DNA from 3 places in the Streptomyces sp. NPDC006140 genome. Region 2 is predicted to be linked to each of the others. Evidence: riboswitches for the same ligand, from Rfam matches in the RefSeq annotation. Region 2 holds a riboswitch; each other region holds the start of a gene.

Region 1 (6,982 bases), on a different contig from region 2:
ACCTCGCGGCGGGTGTCCGGGTGCGGGACGCGCTCCAGGAGGCCTGCCGCCGCCAGGCGGTCGCAGAGCCGGCTGGCCGTGGGGAGGCCGATGTCCAGCCGCTCCGCCAGCGCCGTGAGGTTCAGGCCGGGCGCCGCCTGCAGGATGCGCAGCGCCCGCAGCTGGTGCGGGGACAGCCGCAGGGAGGCCTCCTGGGCGGCGACCGACCACAGGTCCGTCAGGCTCTCCACGGCATCGGCGATCTGCGCCGCGACGGCCTCCGGGCCGTCGTCCGGTCTCCTCGCCCGGTAGTCGCCGGGGCCGCCGAGATCGGTCACGAAACGATCACTTTCCATAAGCTCTGGGTGCAGCGGAGGTCGCCCTCTTGCAAAGGCTGTACCCGAAGAGCCGAGGGACAAGCAGTCCCGTTCAGCGCTCCCGCCGGATCAGCCGGCGCTGAGCTCCGTCAGCGCGGCGAGCGGCAGCGTGTGCTGGGTCTGCAGCACCTTGGCGCGCAGGTAGCGGACGTTGTGCGCGGTGGTGAAGACGCCGGTGGGGACGCGGTCGCGCACGCCGACGCCCAGCTCGCGCAACTGGCCCGCCTTGTCGGGGTTGTTGGAGAGCAGGTCCAGCTCGCCGATGCCCAGGGCCCGGAGCATCTGGGCCGCCGCGGTGTAGTCGCGGGCGTCCTCCGGCAGCCCCAGGGCCGCGTTCGCCTCGTACGTGTCCAGGCCCTGGTCCTGCAGGGCGTACGCGTCGAGCTTGTTGTAGAGGCCGATGCCCCGGCCCTCCTGACGGAGGTAGAGGAGCACGCCGCCGCGCTCGGCGATGCGCTCGACCGCCTCGCGCAACTGGGGGCCGCAGTCACAGCGGGCCGAGCCGAACACGTCCCCGGTCAGGCACTCGGAGTGCAGCCGCACCAGCGGGACCGGGCCCGGCTCGCCGAGGACGACGGCCACGTGCTCCTGGCCGTCGGCCAGGCCGTGGAAGGTGACGAGCTCGGCGTCGACCTCGTAGCCGTCGTGGAAGCGCAGGGGGACCCGGACGCGGGAGCGCGGGGTGGCGATGACAGCGGGGGTGTCGGGCATGCGGGGCCTCCGGGTTCCGTTTCCTGTCGGCTGCACAGCCGTATTCCTGGCGGCTGCACAGCCGTACTGCTTCAGATTTGAAGCAGAACCACGATCGGAACCCTACTCGTGCTTTAAATTTGAAGCAATGAGGGATACGGCCCCTGTGGCGCGCGTCACGAACAGGCCGACGAGGCTGCCCTCCGCCGCCACGGCACGTCGTCCGAGTCCGGCCGCGTCCCCTCCTCCTGGAGGCCCTGGGCGATCGCCGCGGAGATCTCCTCCAGCTGTCCCACCTGCTCCGCGCTGAGCCGGTCGAACAGGAAGCTCCGTACCGTCTCGACATGCCCGGGCGCCGCCCGCTCCAGGACGGCGAAGCCCTCGTCGGTCAGGGCCGCGATGCTGCCCCGCTTGTCGTAGCGGCAGGCCTCGCGCCGCACCATGCCGTCCTTCTCCAGCCGCGTCACCGCGTAGGTCAGCCGACTGCGCGTGATCTTCAGCCGCTCGGCGAGATCGGTCATGCGCAGCCGCCGTTCCGGGGACTCCGACAGGACGGACAGGATGGAGTAGTACAGGTGCGGCATGCCGGCGTCCTGCTGGAGCTGCCGGTCGATCGCGTCCTCCAGGAGCAGCGAGGCGGCGATGTAGGCGCGCCAGGCGCGCTGCTCCTCGGGGGTGAGCCAGCGAGTCGTCATGCCGCCAGTGTAGGTTTGTTTCAAACTTGAACCAAGCCCTGTCCCTTCCGCCGTCCCGACCAGCCGCGGAGCGTCGATGCCCCACCCGTACGTCCTGCTGTCCGCCGCCGTCTCCCTCGACGGCTACCTGGACGACACCGGACCCGAACGCCTCCTCCTGTCCGGCCCGGCCGACTTCGACCGGGTCGACGAGGTCCGGGCGTCCGTCGACGCGATCCTGGTCGGCGCCGGCACGATCCGCGCCGACAACCCGCGCCTCCTGGTCAACTCCGCGGAGCGGCGCGCCGCCCGCACCGCCGCAGGCAAGCCGGAGTACCCCCTCAAGGTCACCGTCAGCGGCACGGGCGAGCTCGACCCGGACGCCCGCTTCTGGCACACCGGCGGCGCGAAGGTCCTCTACACCACCGACCAGGGCGCCGAACGCGCCCGCGCCCTCGGCCTCGCCACCGACGTCGTCCCCCTCGGCCCCGGCCTCGACTGGCGGCGGCTCCTCACCCACCTGCACGACGTCCGGGGCGTACGGCGCCTCATGGTCGAGGGCGGCGGCGTGATCCACACCCAGCTCCTCACCCAGGGCCTCGCCGACGAACTCCAGCTGGTCCTCGCCCCGCTCTTCGTGGGCGACCCGGCGGCACCCCGCCTCTTCGGCCCCGGCGGCTACCAGTCCGGCCGGCTCCGGCTGCTGGAGACGCGGCGGATCGAGGACGTCGTCCTCATGCGCTACGAACCGACCGCCCCGGGCACCGGCCCCCTCCCGGTCGCCGCCGACCACCACTGGCTGGCCCGCGCCTGCGCACTGGCGGCGGAGTGCCCGCCGTCGGACACGGCGTTCAGCGTGGGCGCGGTGGTGGTCGCGGCCGACGGCACGGAACTGGCCCGCGGCCACTCCCGCGAGGGCGGCGACCCGGTCGTGCACGCGGAGGAGGCGGCCCTGGCCAAGATCGACCCGGCCGACGGGCGCCTGCCCGGCGCGACGGTGTACAGCAGCCTGGAGCCGTGCGCCCGCCGCGCCTCCCGCCCCGCACCCTGCGCCCGGCTGATCCTCGACGCGGGCGTACGGCGGGTCGTCACGGCCTGGCGCGAGCCGGACACCTTCGTGGCCGCGGCCGACGGCAGCGGTGTCCTCGCCGCCGGGGGAGTGGAGGTCGTCGTCCTGCCCGAACACGAGGAGCGGGCCAAGGCCCCGAACCGCCACCTGTCGCCCTGAGTACGGGCCACGACCTGTCGTACGGAGTACGGACCACGACCTGTCGTACGGACTGCGGCCGTCGTGCTGATCGCGGGCCGATCGGCCCAACAGATCCTGCGCCCGTGCCTTGGGAAACCCTGACCCACGCGGGCGCCCCGGGCGGCTGAGCGGCGGGTGTGCGCGAGCGGTCCCGCGGATGGCGTACACTGGTGTCACAACGACGCGGGGTGGAGCAGCTCGGTAGCTCGCTGGGCTCATAACCCAGAGGTCGCAGGTTCAAATCCTGTCCCCGCTACTGAAGGCCGAGGGCCGGAATCCGAAAGGGTTCCGGCCCTCGGTGTTTCCTCTGGGCCCTCCATTACTTTCGGTGAGTGAATCGCGCCGCTCCGCATAACGACTGACACACCGTCAAAACCCGTGAGTCACTTACGTGGCGGTCAACTCGCCCGATTTGGCCCGGTCATGGGGGGTAAGTCCGCGCGAAAAAGGTTAATGATCAAGCGGAATCGCTGGAATACCCACCGCGCGTCTATTAACGTTCGATAACGCAGCGCGGTCGTCCCAGCCGTCACAGAAGGCGGCTCCGTGCGCACGCGCCGAATCCCGAAAGGGAACCGGGGAACCACCACTTGGGGTGAATCGCACGCATACCGCCGTGGAAGCACGGTCGGTATACGCGCGTAGGAGACCTTCCTGCTCCGAACCCGTCAGCTAACCCGGTAGGCGAGAAGGAAGGAAAGGAGTACGCCCACGTGGCGTCCAACCGGCCTGCCCCCGCGGCCCCGTTCGCGCAGAACCAGCGCGACACCGAGACCTTCGGCTACGGAGGTCAGCGCACCGACGAGGGCCCGTTCCAGGAATGGAACCCCACCGCGGAGTCCATCCGTCCCGTCCGCGGCCGGCATCGCGTCACCAAGCAGCGCGGCGGAGGACTCGCCCGCAGCTCCACCGTCCTGGGCGTCGGCGTCATAGCCGCCGTGGGCGCCGGCGGCATGGCCAGCGCCCAGACCGGCAAGCCGCCGGTGTCGATCTCCGTGCCGGACCTTCCCTCGGTGGGTTCCCTCATCTCGGACGACGACACCCCCCAGGGCTCCGCGACTCCGCTCAGCAGCCTCGGCACCGCCACGGCGGACGCCGAGCAGGGCAGCTCCGGCGCCGGCGAGGCGCTGCGCGCCCGGATCATGGCCCAGGCCGAGCACCAGCAGGACCAGATCGAGACCAAGGCCGCCGAAGAAGCCGCGGCCGCCGCCGAGAAGGCCGCCAAGGAAGCCGCCGCCAAGGCCGAGAAGGAAGCCAAGGCCAAGGCCGCCGAAGCCAAGCGGAAGGCGGAGGAGGAGGCCCGGAAGAAGGCCGAGGCCGAGCGGCTCGCCGCCCTCGCCAAGCAGTACACGCTGCCCACCTCCTCGTACACCATCACCTCGACCTTCGGTCAGGCCGGTGCCTACTGGTCCTCCGGCTACCACACCGGCCTCGACTTCGCCGCCCCCACGGGCACGCCGATCAAGGCGGTGCACAGCGGCACCATCACCGAGGCGGGCTGGAGCGGTTCGTACGGCTACAAGACGGTCCTGACCCTCGATGACGGCACGGAGATCTGGTACGCGCACCAGTCGTCGATCGGCGTCAGCGTCGGCCAGAAGGTCAGCACGGGCGACGTCATCGGCCGCGTCGGCGCCACCGGCAACGTCACCGGTGCCCACCTCCACCTCGAGGTGCACTCCGGCGGTTCCGGCAGCGGGATCGACCCGCTGGCCTGGCTGCGCGGCAAGGGCCTGAACGTCTGAACCACGGCGTCCTCGGTTCCGTGCGGAGGGGCGTTTACGGGAGTTTTGCGTCCGCTGTGGAATGAGCCTCCCCCGCACGGCCGTTGACACGGGACATGACTTCTCTGCGCAAACTCGGCTCCTCCGAACTCGAGGTCTTCCCGCTCGCCCTCGGCGGCAACGTCTTCGGCTGGACCGCCGACGAGGACCAGTCGTTCGCCGTCCTCGACGCCTACACCGCCGCCGGCGGCAACTTCGTCGACACCGCCGACGTCTACTCGGCGTGGGCCGAGGGCAACCAGGGCGGTGAGTCCGAGACCGTCCTCGGCAAGTGGCTCCGGGCGCGCGGCAACCGCGCCGATGTCGTCGTCGCCACGAAGGTCAGCCAGCACCCCGAGTTCCAGGGACTGTCCGCCGCCAACATCAAGGCCGCCGCCGACGCCTCCCTGCGCCGCCTCGGCACCGACTACATCGACCTCTACTACACGCACTTCGACCGGCCCGAGGTGCCGGTGGAGGAGATCATCGGCGCCCTCGACGACCTCGTGAAGGCCGGGAAGGTGCGCCACATCGCCGCCTCCAACATCTCGGCGGAGCGGCTGCGGGAGTCCCTGGAGTTCTCCGACCGCGAGGGACTCGCCCGGTACGTGGCCCTCCAGCCCCACTACAACCTGGTCTCCCGCGACACCTACGAGGGCGAACTCCAGGACCTCGCCGAGCGGAGCGGTCTCGCCGCCGTTCCGTACTACGCGCTCGCCTCCGGCTTCCTCACGGGCAAGTACCGGCCCGGTACGACCGTCGACAGCGCGCGGGCGGGCAGTGCCGCGCGGCACCTGGAGACCGAGCGGGGGCGGAAGGTCCTCGACGCCCTCGACGAGATCGCCTCGGCGCATGACGTGCCCGTCGCCACGGTGGCGCTGGCCTGGCTCGCCGCGCAGCCGACCGTGGCGGCGCCGATCGCCTCCGCGCGGACGGTGGAACAGCTGCCCGCGCTGCTGGGCGTGGGCGACCTGACGCTCTCGGAGGCGGAGGCGGAACGGCTTACCGAGGCCTCTGCCTGAGGCAGGCCTGGGGATACCCCCTAGGAGCGGTACGGGTTGTACGCGGGGTACGGCGTCGGCTGGTGGCCGTAGCCGTACACCCCGTACACCGGCCAGGGCGGGGCCGCCACCGGGACCGGAGGGGCCGTGATCCGGGCCGCGTGATCCAGCGCGGGGCGGGCTGCCTCCCGGCGCCGCCACAGTTCGTCGAGGAGCTCCCGCTCCCGGACGGCGAAGTCGGCACCGACCCGGCCGCGGCCGGCCCGGTGCCGCAGGAACGCCAGGGACGTCGCGTACGCCTCGTACCGGGCCACCTCCCGCGCCGCGGCCTTCCCGGCGTGCCGGCGGGCGTACTGGCGGGCGATCCGCCGGGCCCGCATCGAGCCGAGCGCGTACGGCTCCGCCGGGGTCAGCCAGCCGGCCACGGCGTACGCGGGCAGCTCCTCCCGCACGGTCCTGAGTTCCCGCTGCCGCGTCCAGACCACCAGCCAGGTCAGCAGCCCGAAGATGGGCACCATGAACGCCGCGTACACGGCGAAGAAGCCGTACTCCCCGAACGTGGACGAGCCGTTCCACATCGCGTGCATGCCCATCGCGAGCAGCAGCCCGGCGAGCGGGAAGGCGACGCGGCGGACGGGGCGGCGGTCCGCCGAGAGCGCGGCGATGCCGAAGCCGATGCCGGTGAGGACGGTGAAGAGCGGGTGCGCGAACGGCGACATGACGATGCGCACGAAGAAGGTCGCCGCCGTGACGGAGGCGATGCCGGTGTGGCCGGTGAGCTGGTCGGTGCCGAAGGCCGTGCCCAGGTAGAGGATGTTCTCCGTGAACGCGAAGCCGGTGGCGGTGACACCGGCTATGACGACTCCGTCGACGATGCCGGTGAAGTCGCGGCGGCGGAAGAGGAAGACCAGTAAGACGGCCGCCGCCTTGGCCGACTCCTCGACCACGGGGGCTATGACGGTCGAGCCGAGGGTGTCCGCGCCGGCCGGGTCCGCGGTCGCCGTCGCTATCCATCGCGTCGCGAAGCTGTTGGCGACGATCGCTATCAGCGCCGCCGCGCAGGCGCCCCAGGCGAAGCAGAACACCAGGTTCCGCCAGGGGCCCGGCTCGACCCGGTCCAGCCAGCGGAACGCGGCTATGAGCAGCGGCACCGGGAGGACGGCCAGCCCCAGTCCGACCAGGAACCCTTCCGTGCCCGTCTCTTCGCGGACCAGGGCGAGGATGACCAGGCCGGAGAGCGCGAGGAGCG
Region 2 (6,982 bases):
GCCGGAGAGGAAGCCGTAGAGGGCCGGGCCCTCGATGAGGGCGCCGACGTGCGGGAGCACGGCGCGAGTGGCGGGGGGCATGGGCTGCCCGAGGACCCGCGCCGTGCCGGAGGTGGGCTCGATGAGGCCCATCAGCATGCGGATGGTGGTGGTCTTGCCGGAGCCGTTGGGGCCGAGGAAGCCGAAGACGCTGCCCGCCGGGACGGTCAGGTCGAGACCGTCGACGGCGAGCTGTCCGCCGCGGTAGCGCTTGGTGAGCGCGCGGGTGGCGATGACCGGTTCCCCGGCCTGCTCGCCCCGCTGCTCCGGCTCCGTGGCGGACGGTTCGCCCATCGGCTTCCTCGTTCTCTCTGCGCTGCGCTGCGGGACTACTTCGCGGCGTCGGCCGCCTTCACGAGCGCGTCCTTGGTGACCATGCCGACGTAGACCTTGCCGTCGTCCGTCATCAGGGCGTTGACCAGTCGGGTCGAGAAGACCGTGCCCGAGCCGAACTTGCCGGTGACCTTGTCGCCGAGCGAGTCGAGGAAGCCGCCGAAGTCGCCGCCGCCCGCCTTGCCGGAGGGCATGCCCTCGCCGCCGGTGTCGAAGACGGCTATGGAGTTCCAGCCCTCGCCGATGGTCTTCATGCCGTCGGGGCCCTTGCCGTGGCCCTCCCCGGCCTTCGGGGCGTGCTCGCGCGCCTCGCCCTTGCCGAAGCCCAGCCCCAGGCCCTCGCCGAAGCCCTCCTCGGACGCCTTGCCGGACGCCTTGCCGGAGTCCTTCTCCTCGGTGACCTTCGCGCCCTTGGGCGGTGTGAAGTCGAAGGTCGACGCGGCCGGCTCGGCGAAGCTCACCTGCGTGAAGCCCGCGTCGACGACGGCGGCACCGCCGCCCGCCGGGGTCAGCGTGAACTTCAGCGGCAGGCCCGTCTCGGAGTCCACGGCCACCGTGATCGCGCCGACCGTCGAGCCGGACTGCTTGGGCTTGACGACCAGCTTGTAGGCGTCCCGGCCGGCGACCTGCGCGGTGCCGTCCACGGTCACGGAGGTCGTGTCGCCGACGGCCTTCAGGGCCTCCTCGGCGAAGTCCTTCGGCAGGGCCGGCGGCTGCTGCTCCCGGTCGCCCTTCGGGCTCTCGGAGACGGTGCCGTGGTAGACCTCGTTGGACTTGCTGTCGTAGCCCCAGACGTCCTTGCCGTTGTGGATGAGGCTGTACTCCGCGGCGTTCTCCAGCAGCGACAGCTTCTGCTTCTCGGGGCCGTCGGCGGCGACGCGCAGGGTGTGCGTGCCGGAGGCCAGTTCGGTGAGCTTGGCCGTCGGGTCGGCGGAGGAGCCGCCCTCGCCCTGGCCGGCGGCGCCGGACATCAGGCTGGACTCCAGGCCGCCGAGGTTCGGCAGACCGAGGTCCGTGCTGATCTTCACCGTGCCGGAGAGCTGCTCGACGTCCGACTTGGCGATCTTCTCGATGAGCTGCTGTGCGGTGATCTTCGGGAGGTCGGGGTCGCCGGAGTCGGCGAGTGCGGGGACCAGGCCGATCGTCGCGGCGGCCACCCCCATCACCGTGACCGGGACGACGTACCGAGCGGCTTTGCGGCGCCCGGAGCGCTGCTCGTCGACCTCCCCGGCGATCGTGTTGTCGTCGGATGCGTACGGTGCCATGTGTGCCCTACCTCCGTGGTCGGCGGCGGCTGTCCGTGTCGTCCACGCACTCGTCCCTGAGCCGCCATTCTCACCCGAACTGGTGAGGAGTGGTGTGTTCCGTGGTTTCCATCTGACCAAATCGGCCAGGGAGATACGTCAGACCCCGGACTCAACTCCACGTACTGCTGCGGTATGACACGAGGGGGCGGCTTCTCCCCCGACCCGTAGGGGTCGTGCGGGGATCGCCCGGCTAACCGGCCCGGTGCACCACCGCGTCGCACAGCTCCACCAGCGCCGTCTTCGCGGCACATTCGGGCAGCGGGGCCAGCGCCGAGCGGGCGTCCTCGGCGTAACGGACGGTGTCCCGGCGGGCCTGCTCCAGCGCCGGGTGGGCGCGCAGCAGGCGCAGCGCCTCGGCGTGCCGGGCGTCGTCGGTGAGGTCGGAGTCCAGCAGCTCGCACAGGGCGATGTCCTCGGCGAGCCCGAGCCGGGCGGCCCGCTCGCGCAGCCGCAGCACGGGGAGCGTGGGGATGCCCTCGCGCAGGTCGGTGCCGGGGGTCTTGCCGGACTCGTGGGAGTCGGAGGCGATGTCCAGGACGTCGTCCGCGAGCTGGAAGGCGACGCCGAGCCGCTCGCCGTACTGGGTCAGGACGTCCACGACCGTCTCGTCGGCGCCGGACATCATCGCGCCGAACCGGCAGGAGACCGCCACCAGCGAGCCCGTCTTGCCGCCCAGCACGTCCAGGTAGTGCTCGACCGGGTCCCGGCCGTCCTGCGGACCGGCCGTCTCCAGGATCTGCCCGGTCACCAGCCGCTCGAACGCCTCGGCCTGCACGCGCACGGCCTCGGGACCGAGGTCGGCCAGGATGTGCGAGGCGCGGGCGAAGAGGAAGTCGCCGGTGAGGACCGCGACGGAGTTGCCCCAGCGGGCGTTCGCGCTCGCGACGCCGCGGCGCACGGCGGCCTCGTCCATCACGTCGTCGTGGTACAGCGTGGCGAGGTGGGTCAGCTCCACGACGACGGCCGAGGGCACGATCCCGGGCGCGTACCGGTCACCGAACTGGGCGGAGAGCATCACGAGCAGCGGCCGGAACCGCTTGCCGCCGGCCCGCACCAGATGCTGGGCGGCCTCCGTGATGAAGGGCACCTCGCTCTTGGTGGCCTCGAGCAAGCCTTCCTCGACAGCCGCCAACCCGGCCTGGACATCGGCTTCCAGAGCCTGGTCCCGCACGCTCAGCCCGAACGGCCCGACGTCGGTCACGAGGGGTCTCCTGTCTGCTGGTGTCTGCCGGTGATCAAACGGATTGTCGATAGGTCGCTGCCATCACTCGAGTCAGCGTATCCGGTCACGTTTCGATCACCTCCAGCGCCCATGGTTACAGGCCGGGCGGCAGCAGACATTTATCGACTTTCCCGGAAGTAACCGCTCATATGCGATTTGCCGTAATAGAGAAGCAAATTCCCCTTGCGGGGCATTGCGCCCCGGGTCGCGATCAGTGAGTTGAATCACTTCGCCCCCTCGGCGGCCACACCCCGACACCGTCCCGTACCCCCATCCGCGGAAAGCAAGTTGAGCCTTGGCTCCCGCAAAGGATCAAGCGCCTCATATCCCCCCGATCAAGGTCACCGGAGTCGATATGTGACGCCGGTGCTTGTTCCCGGCATGTGCTCTCGCATACGTTCCGGGCTTGTCCGGCGGACGCCGAATCCTGCCGCCGCCCGGACTCCCCACACACACCGACTCACTCACGCAGGGCAGGAGCGGGGGACCCAGGTAAGTCGCCGGTCCATGACAAGGAACGGCTCGGGGTGAAGCCGCGCACGGCAGCACAGCGCCGTACGCGGCCGGGCACCTCCCGGCCCGAACCCGACAGCTCACCTCGCAGGCGCCGGAGAGGAACATCGCCATGCCCGGACGAGGTAAGCACCGTCGCCCCAGAACCAGCCCGCTCACCCGAGGTGTCGTCGCCGCCGGCACCGGCGGAGCGGCCCTGACCCTCCCGCTGCTCGGCGCGACGCAGGCCAGCGCCGCCCAGCCGGCCCAGAGCGCCCCCGCCGCCCAGACCGCACCCCAGGCGGCCCAGCCCGCCAAGTCCCTCACGTACACCGTGACCAAGGGCGACACGCTCTACCGCATCGCGGACAAGTACGACGTCTCGGGCGGCTGGAAGCAGCTCTACAAGGACAACCGCGCCGCCGTCGGCGACGACCCGAGGCTGATCCACCCGGGCCTGAAGCTGAAGGTGAAGACGGCGAAGGCGGCCGCCGGGCCGAAGGCCGCCACCCAGAAGAAGGCGACGCAGTCCTCCGCCCCGGCCGAGCCGGCCGACGGCGTCACCAAGGCCACCCCGGCCGCCGCGAAGACCTACGCGAACAACCTCGACGGCTGGATCCGCGAGGCGCTGGACATCATGGCCCAGCGGGGCATCCCGGGGTCGTACGACGGCATCTACCGCAACATCATGCGCGAGTCGTCCGGCAACCCCCAGGCGATCAACAACTGGGACTCCAACGCCGCCAAGGGCACGCCCTCCAAGGGCCTGCTCCAGGTCATCGACCCGACCTTCGCCGCCTACCACGTGCCCGGCACCCCCTACGACCCGTACGACCCGGTCGCCAACATCACGGCGGCCTGCAACTACGCGGCCGACCGCTACGGCTCGATCGACAACGTCTTCGGCCCGTACTGAGCCGACCCGCCCAGCAGTCGCTCGAGGACGACGGCGATGCCGTCGTCCTCGTTCGACAGGGTGACCTCGTCGGCCACGGCCTTGAGTTCGGGATGGGCGTTGGCCATCGCGACGCCGTGGGCGGCCCAGTCGAACATCGGGATGTCGTTGGGCATGTCACCGAAGGCGATGGTGTCCGCCGGCCGCAGCCCCAGGTGATCGGCGGCCAGCGCCAGGCCCGTCGCCTTGGTGACACCGCACGGCTGGAGCTCGACCGTGCCGGGCCCCGACATCGTCACCGTCGCCAGTGAGCCGACCACCGAGCGGGCCGTCGCCGCCAGCTCGTCGTCCGTCAGGTAGGGGTGGCGCAGCAGCACCTTGCTGATGGGCTCGTCCCACAGCTCGTCGCGCCGGTCGACCCGTACCGCGGGCAGGGTCGGATGCGGCATGAGATAGCCCGGCTCGATCAGCGTGAGCCCGTCGACCCCGTCCTGGTCGACCGCCGCGTACACCTGCCCCACCTCCGCCTCGATCTTGCCGAGGGCGGTCTCCGCCAGCTCCCGGTCCAGGGTGATGGACCACAGCAGCCGGTCCGCGCCGGCGTCGTACACCTGCGCGCCCTGCCCGCACACCGCGAGCCCCGTGCAGCGCAGGTCGTCCAGGAGCGGCCGCACTCTCGGCGCCGGCCGGCCCGTCACCACGAGGTGCTGGGCACCGGCGTCCGCCACCCGCGCGAGCGCGGCGAGGGACCGGTCGGACAGGGTGTCGTCGCCGCGCAGCAGCGTCCCGTCCAGGTCGGTGGCGATGAGTGAATATGCGATGGGTGCGGCCATGATCAGAGAATACGGACAGCGCGCCCTTTCGTTTCATCGCACGGCGCACGCCGATTGCCCGGTTGAAGGCCTCTGCACCAGTTGGCAACAACATGGTCCGCTACCTACCGTCGGGGCCGTCTCGGGCGGTACCTTCCAAGTGTCCAGGGGGGACTTGATCGGGGGGTCAGGTTGAGCAGTGGGCGCATTCACGTGATGGGGCCCGGGGAGCTCGGCGAAGGGGAAAAGGAGCGCTGGCGCGCACTGCGCGCCGCCTCGGAGGCACCGCGCAACCCTTTCATGGAACCGGAGTTCACCGACGCCGTCGGCCGGGTGAGGCCGCAGGCCCGGGTCGCGGTCGTGTACGAGGGGCGGGAGCCCGCCGGGTTCCTGCCGTACGAGCGCGGGCCGTTGGGGCAGGGCCGGGCGATCGGACTCGGCGTCTCGGACGTCCAGGGGGCGATCCTGCGGCCGGGTCTGGCGCTGGAGACCGGTGAACTGCTGCGGGCCTGCGCGCTGTCGAGCTTCGCCTTCGACAACCTGGAGGCCGAGCAGCGGCTGTTCGTCCGGTACGCGGCGGAGGAGCACGCCGGTTACGTCATCGACGTGGAGAAGGGCTACGAGACGTACGAGTCGGCGCTGCGCGCCCAGTCGCCGAAGTTCCTGAAGACCACCCTGGCCAAGGAGCGCAGGCTGGGCCGGCAGGTCGGCGAGGTGCGGTTCGTGTTCGACGAGCGCGACCCGGCCGCGCTGCGCACGCTCATGGAGTGGAAGTCCGCGCAGTACCGCCGGACGGGCCGCCGCGACCGGTTCGCCCAGGAGTGGATCACGCGGCTCGTCGGGCAGCTGGCCCGGACCCGGGCGCCGGAGTGCGGCGGCACCCTGTCCGTGCTGTACGCCGGCGACCGGCCCGTCGCCGCGCACTTCGGGCTGCGGTCGGCGTCGGTGCTGGCCTGCTGGTTCCCGGCGTACGACCCGGAGTTCGCGAGGTACTCGCCGGGTCTGGTGCTGCACCTGCGCATGGCCGAGGCGGCGGCCGCCGAGGGCATCGGCCTGCTCGATCTGGGGCGGGGCGCCGCCGAGTACAAGGAGGCGCTGAAGACGGGCGAACGGCCCGTGTACGAGGGCGCGGCGACCCGGCCGGGGGCGGGCGCGGCGCTGCACTGGCTGAGCCGCGAGCCGGCGCGCCGCGCGCACAGCTTCGTCCGCGGCCGGCCGCGGCTCGCGGCGCTGGCGGCGCGGACCCTGAAGGGCGCGGCTCGGCTGCGCGGTGCCTAGAGGAAACCGAAGCCGAAGTCGCTACCCGGCACAGTTCGTACCTGACGACGAGGGGGGAGGGCGCATGGCCCGTTCGGCGCGTGCGCAGGAGGAGATACGGCGCTTCCTGGACATCGGGGCGGTGCAGGTCGCGGAGCTGGACCTCGACGGTGACGAGGCGGTGCTCAGACCGGGTCCGGGCAGCCCGCCGGTGACGCACGGGGAGGTGTTCGTGCTGGTCAGACGGCAGGGCCGGCCCGTGGGCACGCTGCTCGGGCGGGTGCCGGAGGGGGCGGACGCCAGGGCGGTGCTCGCGGCGCGGGCGCGGGCGGAGTGCCCGCCGGGTGCGGTCGAGGGCCCCGGGGAGCCGCCGTTCACGAGTGTCGTCGTCGCCACCCGGGAGCGCGCGGGGCAGCTCGCCCGCGCGCTGGACTCGCTGCTGGCGCAGGACCATCCGCGGTTCGAGATCGTCGTCGTCGACAACGCGCCCGTGACGGGCGAGACGCGGCAGCTGGTCGAGCGGAAGTACGCCGAGCGCGTGCGGTACGTGTGCGAGCCGGTGCCCGGTCTGGCGGTCGCCCACAACACCGGCCTCGCGGCCGTGGCGGGCGAGGTGGTCGCCTTC
Region 3 (6,982 bases), 180 kb from region 2:
GGCTCGCCGATCGACCCGCTCCCGTGGCTGCGCAGCCACGGCATCAACCCGACGTAACGTCCCGGCAGCCCCCGCCGGTTGAGCAGACGGGGGCCCACGAGGTCACTTCACGGCGCTACAGCTTCTCCACCGGCGCGTACCGCAGCAGCAGCCGCTTCGGCTTCGTGTCGCCGAAGTCGATCGTGGCCTCGGCGTTCGCGCCCGTGCCCTTGACCGCGACGACGGTCCCGAGCCCGAACTGGTCGTGGGTGACCCGGTCCCCCACGGCCAGCGACACCACCGGCTTCTCGGCGGCGCGGCGCGTGGCGAAACCGGACGCGCCCGACGCCGACGACCGCGAGCGGGACGAGGACAGCGAGGACGCCACCGCCGAGACCGGCCCGGAGGAGGCGGGAGCGGTCGCCCCCGTCCGCTTCCACTCCACGTGGGCCGCGGGGATCTCCTCCAGGAACCGGGAGGGCGGGTTGTACGACGGCTGGCCCCAGGCGCTGCGCAGCGTGGACCGGGTGAGATACAGCCGCTCCCGGGCGCGCGTGATGCCGACGTAGGCCAGGCGCCGCTCCTCCTCCAGCTCCTTGGTCTGGCCGAGGGCGCGCATGTGCGGGAAGACGCCGTCCTCCATGCCGGTGAGGAAGACGACCGGGAATTCCAGGCCCTTGGCGGTGTGCAGGGTCATCAGCGTGATGACGCCGTCGCCGTCCTCCTCGTCGGGGATCTGGTCGGAGTCGGCGACCAGCGCGACCTGCTCGAGGAAGTCGGCCAGGGTGCCCCCCGTGGCGGTGGCCCCCGGGGTCTCCGCCTCCGCGCCGCGCTCCTGCTCGAACTCCATGGCGACGGCGGCGAGTTCCTGGAGGTTCTCGATCCTGGTCTCGTCCTGCGGGTCGGTGGAGGCCTGCAACTCCGCGAGGTAGCCGGTGCGCTCGAGGACGGCCTCCAGCACCGTGGCCGGTCCGGCGCCGGACTCGACGATGGTCCGCAGGTCCTCCATCAGCGTGTTGAACCGCTTGACGGCGTTGGTGGAGCGCGCGGCCATGCCGTACGCCTCGTCGACGCGCTTGAGCGCCTGCGGGAAGCTGATCTTCTCCCGCTGGGCGAGGGCGTCGATCATCGCCTCGGCGCGGTCGCCGATGCCCCGCTTGGGGACGTTGAGGATCCGGCGCAGCGGCACCGAGTCCTCCGGGTTGGCCAGGACGCGCAGGTAGGCCAGGACGTCCCGGACCTCCTTGCGCTCGTAGAAGCGGACGCCGCCGACGACCTTGTAGGGCAGGCCGACGCGGATGAAGACCTCTTCGAAGACACGGGACTGGGCGTTGGTGCGGTAAAAGACGGCGACGTCGCCGGCCTTGGCCTCGCCCGCGTCCGTGAGGCGGTCTATCTCGTCGGCGACGAACTGCGCCTCGTCGTGCTCGGTGTCGGCGACGTAGCCGGTGATCCGCGCGCCGGTGCCCGCGTTGGTCCACAGGTTCTTGGGGCGGCGGGACTCGTTGCGCTCGATGACCGCGTTGGCCGCGCTGAGGATCGTCTGCGTGGAGCGGTAGTTCTGCTCCAGCAGGATCGTCGTCGCGTCCGGGTAGTCCTCCTCGAACTGGAGGATGTTGCGGATCGTCGCGCCGCGGAAGGCGTAGATCGACTGGTCGGCGTCGCCCACCACGCACAGCTCGGCGGGCGGGATCTCGGCCTCGGGCGGCACGTCGACGGGGTGCTCGGTGGTGCCGACCAGCTCGCGGACCAGGGCGTACTGGGCGTGGTTGGTGTCCTGGTACTCGTCGACCAGCACGTGCCGGAAGCGGCGGCGGTAGTGCTCGGCGACGTCCGGGAAGGCGCGGAGCAGGTTGACCGTCGTCATGATCAGGTCGTCGAAGTCGAGGGCGTTCGCCTCGCGCAGCCGCGACTGGTACATCGCGTAGGCCTGGGCGAGGGTCTTCTCGAAGCCGTCGGAGGCCTGGGCGGCGAAGTCCTCCTCGTCGATCAGCTCGTTCTTCAGGTTGCTGATCTTGGCGCTGAAGGACTTGGGCGGGAAACGCTTGGGGTCGAGGTCCAGGTCGCGGCAGACCAGGGCCATCAGACGCTTGGAGTCGGCGGCGTCGTAGATCGAGAACGAGGACGTGAAGCCGAGCTTCTTGCTCTCCCGGCGCAGGATGCGCACGCACGCGCTGTGGAAGGTCATCACCCACATGGCGTTGGCGCGCGGACCGACGAGCTGCTCGACGCGCTCCTTCATCTCCCCGGCGGCCTTGTTGGTGAAGGTGATCGCGAGGATCTGGCCCGGGTGCACGCCGCGCTCGGCGAGCAGGTGGGCGATGCGGTGCGTGAGCACACGGGTCTTGCCGGAGCCGGCGCCGGCCACGATGAGCAGCGGGGAGCCGGAGTGGACGACGGCGGCGCGCTGGTTGTCGTTCAGCCCCTCCAGGAGGGCGGCCGTGTCCACGACCGGGCGTGGGGCGCCGTCGCGGTAGTAGGCGTCCCGGTCCGGCGGCACGTCGAACTTCCCGCCGAACAGATCGTCCGGAATCGACTCCGGAGCGTGATCGTCCTCGGGCGGCGGCGGGGGCTCGTCCGCGGGGCCCCGCTGGGCCTGGAGGTCCGCCAGGAAGCTGTCGTCAAAGAGGCTGCTCATCGCTCTCCGAGTCTAGGGCGCCCCACTGACAGCCCGCCGCCGCCCTGAGAACATCGCCCCGACCCGGGCCCCCGCCGACCACCCGGGGGCGCGTTGTCACCCTCCAGCGTGGCGTGATCACACCCCGCGACGGCATCACAATCGCGGATAACCCGTGACCAATCCCCCTTGATCGCCCACTCTCGGCGACGCCCATGAATAAGGTCACGAAAATGTATCGGGCATATCACCCATCAACCTTCACAGGAGCCACACGAGTTGGCTACGGTGCGAACGGGCCGCATGACCCCCACCGGCGAACGTCGCCGGGCCGCGCGGCCTCCGCCGAGTCCGGCGCGCCGCCGAGCAGCCGGAGCCGGGGACCCACCGAGACCTTGGGGTGAATCGGCCCGACTCCCCTAGCGGAGCAGGCCGTAGGGCAACCCTTCCGAGATACCCGCCCGAACCCGACAGCTAACCCGGTAGGCGGAGCATGGAAGGAGTCGCCTCCCTTGGCGTCGCACCGCAAGTCGCGTCCTACGGGTACGCGCGTGGCAGGCATACGGACCCCCGCCCTCGCAACGGCGGCCCTCACCTCCGTGGCCCTGCTGTCCCAGTCGGCCAACGCAGCCCCCGAGGCCGACGAGAAGCCCAGCCTGGAGGAAGTCGAGAAGAAGGTCGGCGACCTGTACCGCCAGGCCGAGTCGGCGACCGACAAGTACAACGCGGCCAAGGAGAAGACCGCGAAGCAGCGCAAGCGCGTCGACACCCTCCTCGACGACGTCGCCCAGCGCACCCAGAAGCTCAACGAGGCGCGGGAGGAGCTGGGTTCCTTCGCCGCCGCCCAGTACCGCACCGGCGCCTCCGCCCCGGACACGGCGACGTTCCTGCTCGCGGACACCCCGCAGGACTACTTCGACCAGACGCAGCTGATGGACCGGATGACCGGCCGTCAGAAGGTCGCGGTCGACGACTACGTCACCCAGCAGTCCGAGACGATGAAGAAGCGCCAGGAGGCCACGGAGAGCCTCACGACGCTCACCGAGTCCCAGGGCGACCTGAAGACCGCCAAGGCCACCGTCCAGCGGAAGCTCGCCGACGCACGCCAGCTGCTGTCGCAGCTGACCGCCGAGGAGAAGGCGCGACTGGCGGCGATCGAGAAGCAGAAGCAGCAGGAGGCCGCCCGCAAGGCCGCCGAGCTGGCCCGGAAGCAGGCCGCCCAGCAGCAGGCCCAGGACCAGGCTCCCCAGCAGCAGGAGAGCGGCTCCCCGGCGCCGGGCTCCGGCACCTCCTCGACCGCCCCGGCCGACTCCTCGTACGCCACCAAGGCCGAGAAGGCCCTCGCCTTCGCCCGCGCCCAGATCGGCAAGCCGTACGTGTGGGGCGCCGTCGGTCCCGGCTCCTACGACTGCTCCGGCCTCACCCAGGCCGCGTGGAAGGCCGCCGGGGTGACCCTGCCGCGCACGACCTACGACCAGGTGACCGCCGGCACCACGGTCCCCCTCTCCCAGGCCCAGCCCGGTGACCTGGTCTTCTTCTACGACGACGTCACCCATGTGGGCATGTACATCGGCAACGGCATGATGATCCACGCCCCGAAGCCCGGCACCTACGTGCGCGAGGAGTCGATCTACTACGACGGCGAGTCGGCGATCCACAGCGTGGTGCGGCCCGCCTGAGAAGTCCTGGACGTTTTTGAGGGGCACGCGCGCGTGCCCCTCTCGTCCTGTGCGCGGCGCTCTCTAGCATCGGGGCCATGTCCGACCCCTCCCCGTATGTCACCTTGTGGGCGACCTACGCCCTGACGACCGGCACCTTGTCGGTCGGTCTCGACTCGGCGGGGTACGAGGTTCTGTCCCGGATCGCCCTCGCCCTGGCCTGCGCGGGCTGGCTGGGGGCGGTCGCGCACGCCCTGCTGCGGCTGCCTCGGCCGGCCTGGCGGAGGGCATCGGCGGCGGCGCTCACCTGGGTGGCCGCGACCGCCGTCACCGGCACCGGCTTCTCCGCGGCCGGCCTGCAGCGCCCGGCCGCGGCGCTGCTGGCGCTCGCCGCGCCGCTCTGGGCCGTGCTGCTCGTCGCGGCGGCCAGGGAGCGGCACGGGACCGTGTTCCTGCGCTGCGTGGCCACCCAGGGCCTCGCCGTGCTCGGTGCCACGCTCGCCGCCGCCGAGTCGGTGGCCTGGCTCGCGCACGCGGCCCTGACGCTGTTCTGGCTGGGGCTCGTGCTCTACTGCCTCGCCCTGTTCCGCTTCGAGCCGCGGCAGGTGGCCGAGGGGCCCGGGGACCACTGGCTCCTGGGCGGGGCGCTCGCCGTCTCGGCGCTGGCCGGGGCGAGGCTCCTCAGCGCCGGCAGCGGCCGTCTGTACCTGTGGAACGACGAGGACCACGACGTCCTCGGCAGGGTCACCGTCACGCTGCTCGTGCTCACCGCGGTCTGCTGCGTGGCCCTGTTCACGGCGGAGCTCTTCTGGCCCCGGCGCCGTTACGACGGGCGGCGCTGGGCGACCGTGTTCGGCGCGGTCGGGACGGCGACGGCCGCCCTGGCGGTCGCCGCCGCCTTCGACGCCCCCTGGCTCGACGTCCTCGGGGAGGCACTGCTGTGGATCGCGGTGGCCGCGTGGCTGGGATGCACGGCCTGGACGGTCATCTCGACCCGGGCCGGCGCGCGGACGGGACGGGTCAGGTCCAGAGCACGGCGATGAAGACGTTCGCCGCGGTCAGCAGCCCGACCAGGCCGAACAGGCCCTTGTCCACCTTCTCGTCGTCGCGTTTGACGTAGACCAGGCCGAGGATCACGATCAGCAGGGCCAGCTTCACGCCGATCTTGATGTTGTTCACGGACTGGTCGTCGGCCTGGTTGAGGCCGACCAGGATCACACCGGTGACCAGCATCGTCAGCGCGCCGTGCAGCATCGCGGGGGTGTACCGGGCGGTGCCCGCGCCCATCGCCTTCATCTGGGTGAGGAAGCCGCCCAGGAGCGCGGCGATGCCGATGATGTGGAGGCCGACGAAGAGGTGGATGAGTACGTCCATGAGGCCGGAGCCTAATGAGGGCCCCGGCGCCTCCCGACACCGGCCCATCGATGCATATATGCGGCCCCATAGCACCCCATCACCGTCACTCGGGCACGAATCGACGCATCGGTCATCACGCTGAGTTAAGTCGACGACGCCGAGACCGGATCACGGTCGCATACGGTCACCGCCGGTCCTCTCGGGACAGTTCCGCGCACCTGCCCCCGCCCCGGCACGGCGAGGTTTAGCGTCCTCCACCAGGTGACCGGCTCCCCACCGCCGCCCGGGCCAGGGGCGGCAGTCGGGCACCACCGCCGAGAAGGTCCGGCGGCGGTCCGCTCCCCCCTGTGCGGGCCGTCGCCGGACGCGCAGGCCGCCCGTCCGCTCCCCCAGGCGGCCGTACGCACCCAGCGGCGGTCGAGGAAAGGACGTGGCCTGAAGGTGGCAGCGCACCGCAAGCCCCGACAGCGCTCGGCGAGCGGCAACACGGCCCGTACGGCCGCCACGATCGCACTCGCCAGCGCGGCGACCGCGACGGGCCTCGACGGGACCGGACACGCCGAACCACAGCTCACCCCCGGCCAGGTCAAGGCCAAGGTGGACAAGCTGTACCAGGAGGCGGAGGTCGCCACCGAGAAGTACAACGGCGCGAAGGAGAAGGCCGAGGCGGCGGGGCAGCGCCTGAAGGACCTCCAGGACCAGGCCGCCCGCGCGAAGGAACGGCTCAACTCGGCCCGCGAGGATCTGGGTTCGGTCGCCGCAGCGCAGTACCGCGCCGGCGGCCTCGACCCCGCCCTGCAGCTCGCCCTGTCCGACGACCCGGACCGCTACCTCGAGAACGCCGAGTTCGTCGAGCGGGCCGGCAACCGGCAGAAGGCCGCCGTCGGGCGCGTACGCAAGCAGCTCCGGGAGATCGAGCAGCTACGCGGGGCCGCCCACATCGAGCTGACGTCCCTGAAGTCGCGGCAGACGGAGCTGAAGCGGCACAAGAAGACCATCACCGGCAAGCTGGGCTCCGCGCGGCAGCTGCTGTCCCGGCTCGACGCGCAGGAACGTTCCAGGCTCGCAGAAGCGCCGGGCACCGAGCGCGCCTCACGCTCCTCGACGGGCCCGCGCGACCGCCTGGCCTCCCCCGGATCCGCCACCGCCCAGGCACCCAACGCCCGCGCGGCCGCCGCCGTGTCCTACGCCTACCAGAAGCTCGGCAGCCCCTACGTCTGGGGCGCGACCGGCCCGAACGCCTTCGACTGCTCGGGCCTCGTCCAGGCCGCGTACCGCGCCGCAGGCGTCTCCCTGCCCCGCACGACGTACTCCCAGATCGACGCCGGCCGCCGCGTCTCCCGCTCCGAACTCCTCCCCGGTGACCTGGTGT

What was found. A riboswitch is a leader RNA that binds a small molecule or an ion and turns the genes downstream of it on or off. The one in region 2 is predicted to bind cyclic di-AMP.
Region 1: it holds a riboswitch for cyclic di-AMP, as region 2 does, so the genes downstream of both, ABZ386_RS30870 (M23 family metallopeptidase) here and ABZ386_RS27005 (LysM peptidoglycan-binding domain-containing protein) in region 2, are expected to answer to the same signal.
Region 3: it holds a riboswitch for cyclic di-AMP, as region 2 does, so the genes downstream of both, ABZ386_RS27920 (NlpC/P60 family protein) here and ABZ386_RS27005 (LysM peptidoglycan-binding domain-containing protein) in region 2, are expected to answer to the same signal.

Annotation. Positions count from the first base shown of each region.
Region 1 is NZ_JBEXTS010000013.1:269,501-276,482, forward strand. It holds gene ABZ386_RS30845 (MarR family transcriptional regulator) at 1-317, opposite strand, end outside; gene ribA (GTP cyclohydrolase II) at 426-1,067, opposite strand; gene ABZ386_RS30855 (MarR family transcriptional regulator) at 1,223-1,741, opposite strand; gene ABZ386_RS30860 (dihydrofolate reductase family protein) at 1,818-2,948, shown strand; tRNA gene ABZ386_RS30865 (tRNA-Met) at 3,152-3,225, shown strand; cyclic di-AMP (ydaO/yuaA leader) riboswitch at 3,515-3,671, shown strand; gene ABZ386_RS30870 (M23 family metallopeptidase) at 3,683-4,714, shown strand; gene ABZ386_RS30875 (aldo/keto reductase) at 4,810-5,754, shown strand; gene ABZ386_RS30880 (PrsW family intramembrane metalloprotease) at 5,775-6,982, opposite strand, start outside.
Region 2 is NZ_JBEXTS010000011.1:147,667-154,648, reverse strand. It holds gene ABZ386_RS27020 (ABC transporter ATP-binding protein) at 1-333, opposite strand, end outside; gene ABZ386_RS27015 (DUF2092 domain-containing protein) at 369-1,637, opposite strand; gene ABZ386_RS27010 (polyprenyl synthetase family protein) at 1,870-2,880, opposite strand; cyclic di-AMP (ydaO/yuaA leader) riboswitch at 3,345-3,523, shown strand; gene ABZ386_RS27005 (LysM peptidoglycan-binding domain-containing protein) at 3,527-4,309, shown strand; gene ABZ386_RS27000 (HAD family hydrolase) at 4,273-5,121, opposite strand; gene ABZ386_RS26995 (GNAT family N-acetyltransferase) at 5,317-6,378, shown strand; gene ABZ386_RS26990 (glycosyltransferase) at 6,443-6,982, shown strand, end outside.
Region 3 is NZ_JBEXTS010000011.1:326,204-333,185, reverse strand. It holds gene ABZ386_RS27930 (peptidoglycan DD-metalloendopeptidase family protein) at 1-57, shown strand, start outside; gene pcrA (DNA helicase PcrA) at 116-2,617, opposite strand; cyclic di-AMP (ydaO/yuaA leader) riboswitch at 2,930-3,100, shown strand; gene ABZ386_RS27920 (NlpC/P60 family protein) at 3,109-4,275, shown strand; gene ABZ386_RS27915 (hypothetical protein) at 4,353-5,297, shown strand; gene ABZ386_RS27910 (hypothetical protein) at 5,275-5,628, opposite strand; gene ABZ386_RS27905 (NlpC/P60 family protein) at 6,052-6,982, shown strand, end outside.